3 regions of the Nitratireductor sp. PBL-C9 genome follow, and region 2 is predicted to be linked to each of the others. Evidence: riboswitches for the same ligand, from Rfam matches in the RefSeq annotation. Region 2 holds a riboswitch; each other region holds the start of a gene.
The links. Region 2 has a riboswitch for cobalamin ahead of ACRTG1_RS00375 (HupE/UreJ family protein). Riboswitches for the same ligand answer to the same signal wherever they lie in the genome.

Region 1 (3,268 bases), 720 kb from region 2:
CTCAACCGCCCAGCCGCGCGAGCGGACGAGAAAATAGACGCCAAGCGCGATGGCGCTCTGTATTGCGGCAAGGCCTGCGAGATAGGCGATGAGCGGCGTCTGCTCGCTGCCGACAATGGCTTCGCCGAAGGCATAGCCATGGAACACGCCGACCACCAGGAACAGGGCGAAGACAAGCATGTGGCTCTCTACGGCCCGACCGCGCGCCAGAAGCCAGCCGCCAGCAAGAACGCTTGCCGCGATGACGATTTCGGCTGCCGGAAGATCGAGCAGCATCAGATGCAGGCCGACGCCGACAAGCGAGCCGGCAACAAAGAGAAGCGGCGCGAAAAGGCTCATGCCGGCGACGGCGGCAAACAGGCCGGCAGCGAGGATGAAGGCCAGATGATCAAGCCCGATCACGGGATGGGCGAGCCCTGAGACCAGCCCTTCGTAAAGGGTCGTGGGCGTCTGCCCGTCCATGGCGTGATGGGCGTGGGCGCTGGTTGCGAAGAGCGATGCAAATGCGAATGCGGAAAAAGTGCGCAGGAAACGCGTGTTCATGTCCGGTCCTTTCCCCTCCACCCGAGGGTTACGGTGTTTCTTTCAGGCCGTCGGCAGGTTTCCTGGCTCACGGGTCGATGCGCTTTCCAGCCTTCCCAAGGCATCATGCCTCAGTGGCGATCAGGAAAACGCTCTCCGCTTACAGTTGCGGGGGCAGCCGTGGTCTTGGCGCGATTGCGCCGCACCACGTTCCCTCTGGGTCCGCTTCAGCGGAACCGACAGCGGGCGGAGCATACAAGAATCGCCACGCCCCGCAAACGCTTTGTTGCCCGCATTGACAGACGTGGCGGGCGAGCCGTAAATGCGCAGCAGACGGTCCTTCTCCCGCAATGGAGAGGGCTAAGAGGGAATGCGGTGCGGGCCTTGCCCAATGCCGCAGCTGTCCCCGCAACTGTAAGCGGAGAGCGCACCTGACACGCCACTGGGGTTTGCCCTGGGAAGGCTGGAGAGCGCATCGACCCGTGAGCCAGGAAACCTGCCGTCTGCGAATGAAATCCTGACCGCCTGGCGGGTGTCCCGGGCAAGGAGTGTGCATTGTGACTGCTGACAGCGCCGCTGCGCGCCTTCTCCCGACCATTCATGGTGTCTCTGCCAGTACGCGGCCGCAAAAGGCCCGTGCGCCCCTCACCCGCGTCTTATCGTTCTCCACACTCCATCACCTGAAGGATATCCCATGACCACGAGTTTCGACCGGGTTCCCTGCACCGTCGTGACCGGCTTTCTCGGTGCCGGCAAGACGACGCTGATCCGCAATGTTCTGGAAGGCGCGCATGGCAAGCGGCTGGCGATCATCGTCAATGAGTTCGGCGATGCCGGCATCGATGGCGAGGTGCTGAAAAGCTGCAGGCTGGACAATTGCCCCGAGGAAAACGTTCTCGAACTCGCCAATGGCTGCATCTGCTGCACGGTTGCCGATGATTTCGTGCCGGCGCTCGACCAGATCCTCGCACGTGAGCCGAAGGTCGATCACATCCTGATCGAGACGTCCGGTCTGGCGCTGCCAAAGCCGCTGGTGCAGGCCTTTCAGTGGCCGGCAATCAAGAACCGTGTGACGGTCGATGGCGTGATTGCCGTGGTGGACGGGCCGGCACTTGCCGACGGTCAGGTTGCTGCGGACATGGACGCGCTGGATGCACAGCGCGCAGCCGACGATTCGCTCGACCATGATGATCCGATCGAAGAAGTGTTCGACGACCAGGTGGCCTGCGCTGACCTGATCGTTCTGTCGAAGAACGATCTTCTGGATGACGAAGCCGCCGGGCGCGCCCGCGCGCGGATTGCGGGACATCTGTCGCGCAATGTGCAGATCGTGCCGAGCGCGCATGGCAAGGTGGACCCTGCCCTGCTGCTGGGTCTCGGGCTTGCCGTCGAGGACGACATCGAGAACCGCAAGACGCATCACGACGATGCGCATGACCACGAGCACGACGATTTCGATACATTCGTTGTCGATCTGCCATCGGTTCTGCGGCCCGAAGATCTGGAAGCACGTGTCAATGCGGCGGTGGAGACCGGCGAGGTTCTGCGCCTCAAGGGCTTTGCGCATGTGAAGGGCAAGCCCATGCGCCTGCAGGTGCAGGCAGTCGGTCCGCGCGTGTCGCACCATTACGACCGCCCGTGGAAGGCCGGCGAAGCCGCCGAGACGCGGCTTGTCGTGATCGGCCTCAAGGGCATCGACCGCGCGCGTATCGAAAGCCTTCTCTCGGCCTGATCCGATGCACATCCTCGCCACCACCAGTGCCTCACTCGACGATCTGATCGAGCCTGTCGATCTGCAGCAGTCGCCGGCGGACATGGTGGCGCTGTCGTTCACCGACAGCGATCTGGCGGGGATCGCCTCTGCATGGCAGGCGCAGCGCGAGGCCCTGCCCGCGCTGCGCCTCGCCGCACTGCGCGACCTGAGACACCCCATGTCGGTCGATCTGTGGATCGACAACACGGCAGCGCATGCGCGCGTCATTCTGGTGCGGGTGCTGGGCGGCTATGAGTGGTGGCGCTATGGCTGCGACCGGCTTTCAGCACTGGCCCGGCAAAAGGGCATCGCGCTGGCGCTGCTTCCCGGCGAATGCCATCAGGACGACCCGCGCCTTGCCGAGCGCTCCACCGTTTCGCCGGAAGCGCGCGCGGCGCTGCTCGCCTGCTTCCGCGAAGGCGGACCGGACAATATGCGCGCGCTGACCATGCAGCTGGCGCGCCTCGCCGGGCGGGACATCGAAGCGCCCGAGGCGGAACCAGTGGCCAAGGCCGGCTTCTATGCACCGGGTCATGGCATTGTTGAGCCATCCTTCTTCCCGGCCAGTGCGAATGCCGACAGGCCTGTCGTGCCGATCCTCTTTTATCGCTCCATGCTGCTGGCAAGCGATGTTGCGCCCATCGACGCGCTGGTGGAGGCGCTTGAGGAACAGGGGCTGTGTGCGGTTCCCCTTTTCGTTTCCAGCCTGCGTGACCCGGTTGCCGCCGATCTCGTGCGCAACGCCGTGGAGGCGTTGAAGCCGCAGGCGCTCATCACCGCGACGGCCTTTTCGAGCGGCGCGGAGCCCGGCGAAAAAACGCTGTTCGACCGCTTTGGCGTGCCGGTTTTTCAGGTGGTCACCGCCACCACGCGGCGCGAAGCGTGGCAGGAAGGGCAGCGCGGTCTCGCGCCTGCGGACCTCGCCATGCATGTGGTGCTGCCGGAACTCGATGGCCGGCTGATGGCCGGCGCGATTTCCTTCAAGGATGAGGC
Region 2 (3,268 bases):
CGTTCTCCATGTTGATGAACAGGCTTTCAGGACACCACCATCCCTGATGGGAGCCTCCTGAGCCTGTCGAAGGCGAACCACGCACCACCTCAAAGCAGGGCGATCTAAAACTCGATGCCCTTCTGCGCTTTCACACCGGCGGCGAAGTGGTGTTTTACCTGCCCCATTTCGGTGACGAGATCGGCGGCCTCGGTGAGCGCTGGCTTGGCGTTGCGGCCGGTCACGACCACATGAAGGTCGTCGCGCCGGTTGGTCAGCGTGGTCACGACGCGTTCAAGATCGAGATAGTCGTAGCGCAGTGCGATGTTCAGCTCGTCGAGAACGACAAGACCGATGGTCGGATCGGCCATCAGTTCCTCGGCCTTTCCCCACGCCCGCTCGGCGGCGGCGATGTCGCGCTGGAGATCCTGTGTTTCCCAGGTGAAGCCCTCGCCCATCGTGTGCCAGGAGACCTGATCGCCAAAGGCGGCGAAGGCATCCTTCTCACCGCAATGCCATGCGCCCTTGATGAACTGCACGACACCGACGCGGCGGCCATGGCCGAGCATGCGCAGCGCAAGACCGAAGGCGGCGGTGGACTTGCCCTTGCCCGGCCCCGTATTGACGATCAGAAGCCCCTTTTCGACCGTCTTGTCGCGCACCTCGGCATCCTGAACGGCCTTGCGTTTGGCCATTTTTGCCTTGTGGCGCCCGGCTTCGTTTGCGTCGATCTCTCGCATGTCACTTCACTTTCATGGGCAGGCCGGCAACCACCAGCGTGACGCTGTCGGCAGCGGCGGCGACTTTCTGGTTCAGGAACCCCGCCTCATCGCGGAAACGGCGTCCGAGCGGGGTTTCCGGCACGATGCCGAAGCCGACTTCATTGGAAACGAGAACCGTGGTTCCCTCTCTTGCGGCAAGAGCTGCAAGCAGTCGCTCGGCGGCAGGTTTTAGCTCATGGTCGTTGAGAATGAGATTGCTGAGCCACAGGGTGAGGCAATCGACCAGAACCGTTTCGCGGGCCGGCAGGGTTTGAAGCATGCCCGGCAGGTCGAGCGGGGCGTCGTGCGTCTGCCACGCCCCCTCTACTTCCCCCGGCCCCGCCAATGCCCCTTTGCGCCGCGCGCGGTGAATGGCGATGCGCTCGCGCATTTCGTCATCGAAGGCCTGGGCCGTGGCGATGTAGTGCCAGGGCGCGGGCGCGGCTTCGATCAGCGTTTCGGCATGGCGGCTCTTGCCGGAGCGCGCGCCGCCCAGAACGAAATGAAGTGAACGCATCGTCAGATCCGCCGGCTCAGCCGACAAGCTGTCCGGCAAGGAAGGTTACGCCGACACCGACAATGGCGGCGCCAGCAAGCCGGGGCTGCATGGCCTCAACCGCCCAGCCGCGCGAGCGGACGAGAAAATAGACGCCAAGCGCGATGGCGCTCTGTATTGCGGCAAGGCCTGCGAGATAGGCGATGAGCGGCGTCTGCTCGCTGCCGACAATGGCTTCGCCGAAGGCATAGCCATGGAACACGCCGACCACCAGGAACAGGGCGAAGACAAGCATGTGGCTCTCTACGGCCCGACCGCGCGCCAGAAGCCAGCCGCCAGCAAGAACGCTTGCCGCGATGACGATTTCGGCTGCCGGAAGATCGAGCAGCATCAGATGCAGGCCGACGCCGACAAGCGAGCCGGCAACAAAGAGAAGCGGCGCGAAAAGGCTCATGCCGGCGACGGCGGCAAACAGGCCGGCAGCGAGGATGAAGGCCAGATGATCAAGCCCGATCACGGGATGGGCGAGCCCTGAGACCAGCCCTTCGTAAAGGGTCGTGGGCGTCTGCCCGTCCATGGCGTGATGGGCGTGGGCGCTGGTTGCGAAGAGCGATGCAAATGCGAATGCGGAAAAAGTGCGCAGGAAACGCGTGTTCATGTCCGGTCCTTTCCCCTCCACCCGAGGGTTACGGTGTTTCTTTCAGGCCGTCGGCAGGTTTCCTGGCTCACGGGTCGATGCGCTTTCCAGCCTTCCCAAGGCATCATGCCTCAGTGGCGATCAGGAAAACGCTCTCCGCTTACAGTTGCGGGGGCAGCCGTGGTCTTGGCGCGATTGCGCCGCACCACGTTCCCTCTGGGTCCGCTTCAGCGGAACCGACAGCGGGCGGAGCATACAAGAATCGCCACGCCCCGCAAACGCTTTGTTGCCCGCATTGACAGACGTGGCGGGCGAGCCGTAAATGCGCAGCAGACGGTCCTTCTCCCGCAATGGAGAGGGCTAAGAGGGAATGCGGTGCGGGCCTTGCCCAATGCCGCAGCTGTCCCCGCAACTGTAAGCGGAGAGCGCACCTGACACGCCACTGGGGTTTGCCCTGGGAAGGCTGGAGAGCGCATCGACCCGTGAGCCAGGAAACCTGCCGTCTGCGAATGAAATCCTGACCGCCTGGCGGGTGTCCCGGGCAAGGAGTGTGCATTGTGACTGCTGACAGCGCCGCTGCGCGCCTTCTCCCGACCATTCATGGTGTCTCTGCCAGTACGCGGCCGCAAAAGGCCCGTGCGCCCCTCACCCGCGTCTTATCGTTCTCCACACTCCATCACCTGAAGGATATCCCATGACCACGAGTTTCGACCGGGTTCCCTGCACCGTCGTGACCGGCTTTCTCGGTGCCGGCAAGACGACGCTGATCCGCAATGTTCTGGAAGGCGCGCATGGCAAGCGGCTGGCGATCATCGTCAATGAGTTCGGCGATGCCGGCATCGATGGCGAGGTGCTGAAAAGCTGCAGGCTGGACAATTGCCCCGAGGAAAACGTTCTCGAACTCGCCAATGGCTGCATCTGCTGCACGGTTGCCGATGATTTCGTGCCGGCGCTCGACCAGATCCTCGCACGTGAGCCGAAGGTCGATCACATCCTGATCGAGACGTCCGGTCTGGCGCTGCCAAAGCCGCTGGTGCAGGCCTTTCAGTGGCCGGCAATCAAGAACCGTGTGACGGTCGATGGCGTGATTGCCGTGGTGGACGGGCCGGCACTTGCCGACGGTCAGGTTGCTGCGGACATGGACGCGCTGGATGCACAGCGCGCAGCCGACGATTCGCTCGACCATGATGATCCGATCGAAGAAGTGTTCGACGACCAGGTGGCCTGCGCTGACCTGATCGTTCTGTCGAAGAACGATCTTCTGGATGACGAAGCCGCCGGGCGCGCCCGCGCGCGGATTGCGGGACATCTGTCGCGCAATGTGCAGATCGTGCCGAGCGCGCATGGCAAGGTGGACCCTGCCCTGCTGCTGGGTCTCGGGCTTGCCGTCGAGGA
Region 3 (3,268 bases), on a different contig from region 2:
CCGAGACCGACCGGGCGATGGCGCAGATTGGAATGGCGAGCCTCGGGAATGGTGTAGAAATTGATGTCGATGACATTGTCGAGCATGCGCATGGCGGTGCCGACAGTGCGCGCCAGCCGCGCCAGATCGAGCGCGCCATCGGCAATGTGATTGACGAGGTTCACCGAACCCAGATTGCAGACGGCCACCTCGTCCCTGGACGTATTGAGCGTGATTTCCGTGCACAGATTGGACGAATGAACGACACCCACATGGCCCTGCGGCGAGCGGATGTTGCACGGGTCCTTGAAGGTGACCCAGGGATGCCCGGTCTCGAACAGCATGGTGAGCATGCGCCGCCACAGATCGACCGCGCGCACGGTCTTGAAGACACGCAGCTCACCGGCTTCCGCCTTTGCCTCATAGGCCTCGTAGGCAGCGCGAAACGCCTTGCCATAAAGGTCGTGCAGGTCGGGCGTCTCGTCAGGCGAAAACAGCGTCCACGAACCGTCCGCCTCGACGCGTTCCATGAACAGGTCCGGCACCCAGTTGGCCGTGTTCATGTCGTGCGTGCGGCGACGGTCGTCGCCCGTGTTCTTGCGCAGGTCGAGGAACTCCTCGATGTCGATGTGCCAGCTCTCCAGATAGGCGCAGACCGCCCCCTTGCGCTTGCCGCCCTGGTTGACGGCGATGGCCGTGTCATTGGCGACCTTGAGGAACGGCACGACGCCCTGGCTCTCGCCATTGGTGCCCTTGATATGCGCGCCGAGACCGCGCACCGGCGTCCAGTCATTGCCGAGACCGCCGGAATATTTGGCAAGCAGCGCATTGTCCTTCACCGCCTTGAAGATGCCGTCGAGATCGTCAGCCACCGTGGTGAGGAAGCAGGAAGAAAGCTGCGGGCGCAGCGTGCCGGAATTGAACAGGGTGGGCGTGGAGGCCATGAAGTCGAAGGACGACAGAAGGTCGTAGAATTCGATGGCGCGCGCCTCGCGATCGATCTCACGCACGGCAAGCCCCATGGCGACACGCATGAAGAACGCCTGCGGCAACTCGAACCGAATGCCCCCGGCATGAAGGAAATAGCGGTCGTAGAGCGTCTGGAGGCCAAGGAACTGGAAGTTCAGATCACGCTCGGGCCTGAGCGCCGCGCCAAGGCGCGCCAGATCGAAACGGGCAAGCTCGGGGTCGATGAGCTCGCTGGCAATGCCGCTCGCGATAAAGTCAGGGAAATAGCTTGCATAGCGCTCCGCCATTTCGGCCTGCGTCGCCTGCTCGGACCTGCCGGCCACAAAGGTCAAAGCCTCGCGCCGCAATTTGTCGAGCAGAAGACGCGCGGAGACGAACGCATAGTCAGGCTCCTGCTCCACCAGCGTGCGGGCGGCAAGGATGGGCGCAAGCGACAGCTCGTCCTGACGGATGCCGTCATAGAGATTGCGGCGGGTTTCCGTGAGGATCGGTTCGGCGGAAACGGTCTTGAGGCCGGCACAGGCTTCCTCGACGATTGCGGCAAGCCGCGCCTCGTCCAGCGGAACCAGCGTTCCGTCATCCGCCGTCATCTGCAGGGCGGATTGCGGGGCTTCCACACTGGCCGTCCCGGCGGCGCGTTCGCGGGCGCGCTCCTCGCGATAGAGCACATAGGCGCGGGCAACCCGATGATGCTCGCCGCGCATGAGGGCGAGTTCCACCTGATCCTGAATTTCCTCGATGTGGAACAGACGGTCGGCATCGGCCCGGCGCGTGAGCGCGGACACGACCTGTACGGCAAGCTCCTCGACAATTTCATGGACACGGCGCGAGCCAGCGGCGGTGGAACCCTCAACCGCCAGAAACGCCTTGGTCAGCGCCACCGCGATCTTTGCCGGATCGAACGGTGTGACGCCGCCACTACGGCGGATGACGCGATACCCCGGTTCAGACGATGCGGTTTCGGTGTTGGCAGTGGAATGCGGAACCGTGGCGGTGCCGTTGGTGTTTTGTGCTTCAGTGGTGTGTTGTGCTTCAGTCGCCGGCATGTAGACCCCCGTGGCGGTTGGACGGGGGCGCGGAGACATGCGGCGCGACGGCATTGCCGTGGCGACACACGCACCACCGGGACACCCCGCCCGTGGACGTTTATTTCGTCATGGCAGGTCTCCTGGCTCGCAGGTCATCACCGCTTTCCGGCCTTCCCGATGCGCTGGGGCATCAGTGACACAGAGTGAAAGCGGCTCGCTGCTTACAGTTGCGGGGGCAGCGCCGGCCTTGCCCAGAGGCGCACCGGCTTCCCTTTTCACTTCCGATCCCGCGGGGAATCGAAAGAACCATAACCCCTACAGTTGGTATCTTCTGGATATATGAAGTCAATATATTGTTTCCGGGGAAAGCAGAAACAAACTGCTGGATTATTCGCAACGCCGCTTTGGGCATGGCTCTACGGCGCGCGTGTGATCTCCTCCAGAACGGAAAAAATCCGTTCATCGTCGCATTGAGCAACGTTGAAACGCAGGAACCCGCAGGCGGAGCCTGACAGGCTGAAGGCGTTTCCTGGCGCGAGCACCACGTCCCTCTCAAGCGCATGGCGGGCAAGCGTGGCCGCATCCAGCCCGTCGGTCACTGCCGCCATCATTCTGTGCGTGGCAGGCGCCAGATTTTCCGCCGGGCGCTCAGGCGCGCCGGCGGCAGTTGGTCAAGATCTCAGGCGAAGCTCGACGTCTTGAGGAATTCGGCAAGGCGTTCGGTCTGCGGCTTCAGGAACATCACCTTCGGATCCCCCTCCTCGCCGATTACCCCCTGGTTCATGAAGATGACGCGGGAGGAAACCTCGAAAGCGAAGCGCATTTCGTGGGTGACCAGAAGCATGCTCATGCCATCGGCAGCCAGATCCTTGATCACCTGAAGCACTTCGCCCACCAGTTCGGGATCAAGCGCAGACGTTACCTCATCAAAGAGCATGAGGCGCGGGTTCATGGCGATGGCGCGGGCGATGGCCACGCGCTGCTGCTGACCGCCGGACAGCTGGCCGGGGTAGTGATCCGCGCGCTGGCCGAGACCGACGCGCTCGAGCCATTTTTCCGCGACACTGCGCGCCTCGTCGCGCGCCATCTTCTTCACCTTGATCAGGCCGAGCATGACATTGGATGCAGCCGTCATGTGCGGGAACAGGTTGAACTGCTGGAAGGCCATGCCCGTCAGCGCGCGCTGGCGGGCGATTTCCTTCTCGCTCTTGCGAACGCGCACGCCGTTGCGCTCTTCATAGCCGATGGGTTCGCCATCGATGAGGATGCGGCCGCCCTGAAAATCCTCCAGC

Region 1: another riboswitch for cobalamin. It lies ahead of cobW (cobalamin biosynthesis protein CobW); the one in region 2 lies ahead of ACRTG1_RS00375 (HupE/UreJ family protein).
Region 3: another riboswitch for cobalamin. It lies ahead of ACRTG1_RS09905 (ribonucleoside-diphosphate reductase subunit alpha); the one in region 2 lies ahead of ACRTG1_RS00375 (HupE/UreJ family protein).

What each region holds. Positions count from the first base shown of each region.
Region 1 covers NZ_JBPAXW010000001.1:788,514-791,781, forward strand. Annotated here, with positions in the region: gene ACRTG1_RS03700 (HupE/UreJ family protein) at 1-543, opposite strand, end outside; cobalamin riboswitch at 579-778, opposite strand; cobalamin riboswitch at 840-1,040, shown strand; gene cobW (cobalamin biosynthesis protein CobW) at 1,217-2,254, shown strand; gene cobN (cobaltochelatase subunit CobN) at 2,259-3,268, shown strand, end outside.
Region 2 covers NZ_JBPAXW010000001.1:72,712-75,979, forward strand. Annotated here, with positions in the region: gene cobO (cob(I)yrinic acid a,c-diamide adenosyltransferase) at 105-719, opposite strand; gene cobU (bifunctional adenosylcobinamide kinase/adenosylcobinamide-phosphate guanylyltransferase) at 721-1,257, opposite strand; gene ACRTG1_RS00375 (HupE/UreJ family protein) at 1,274-1,894, opposite strand; cobalamin riboswitch at 1,930-2,129, opposite strand; cobalamin riboswitch at 2,191-2,391, shown strand; gene cobW (cobalamin biosynthesis protein CobW) at 2,568-3,268, shown strand, end outside.
Region 3 covers NZ_JBPAXW010000003.1:512,275-515,542, forward strand. Annotated here, with positions in the region: gene ACRTG1_RS09905 (ribonucleoside-diphosphate reductase subunit alpha) at 1-1,994, opposite strand, end outside; cobalamin riboswitch at 2,090-2,302, opposite strand; partial or broken gene ACRTG1_RS09910 (PLP-dependent aminotransferase family protein) at 2,393-2,569, opposite strand; gene ACRTG1_RS09915 (amino acid ABC transporter ATP-binding protein) at 2,656-3,268, opposite strand, start outside.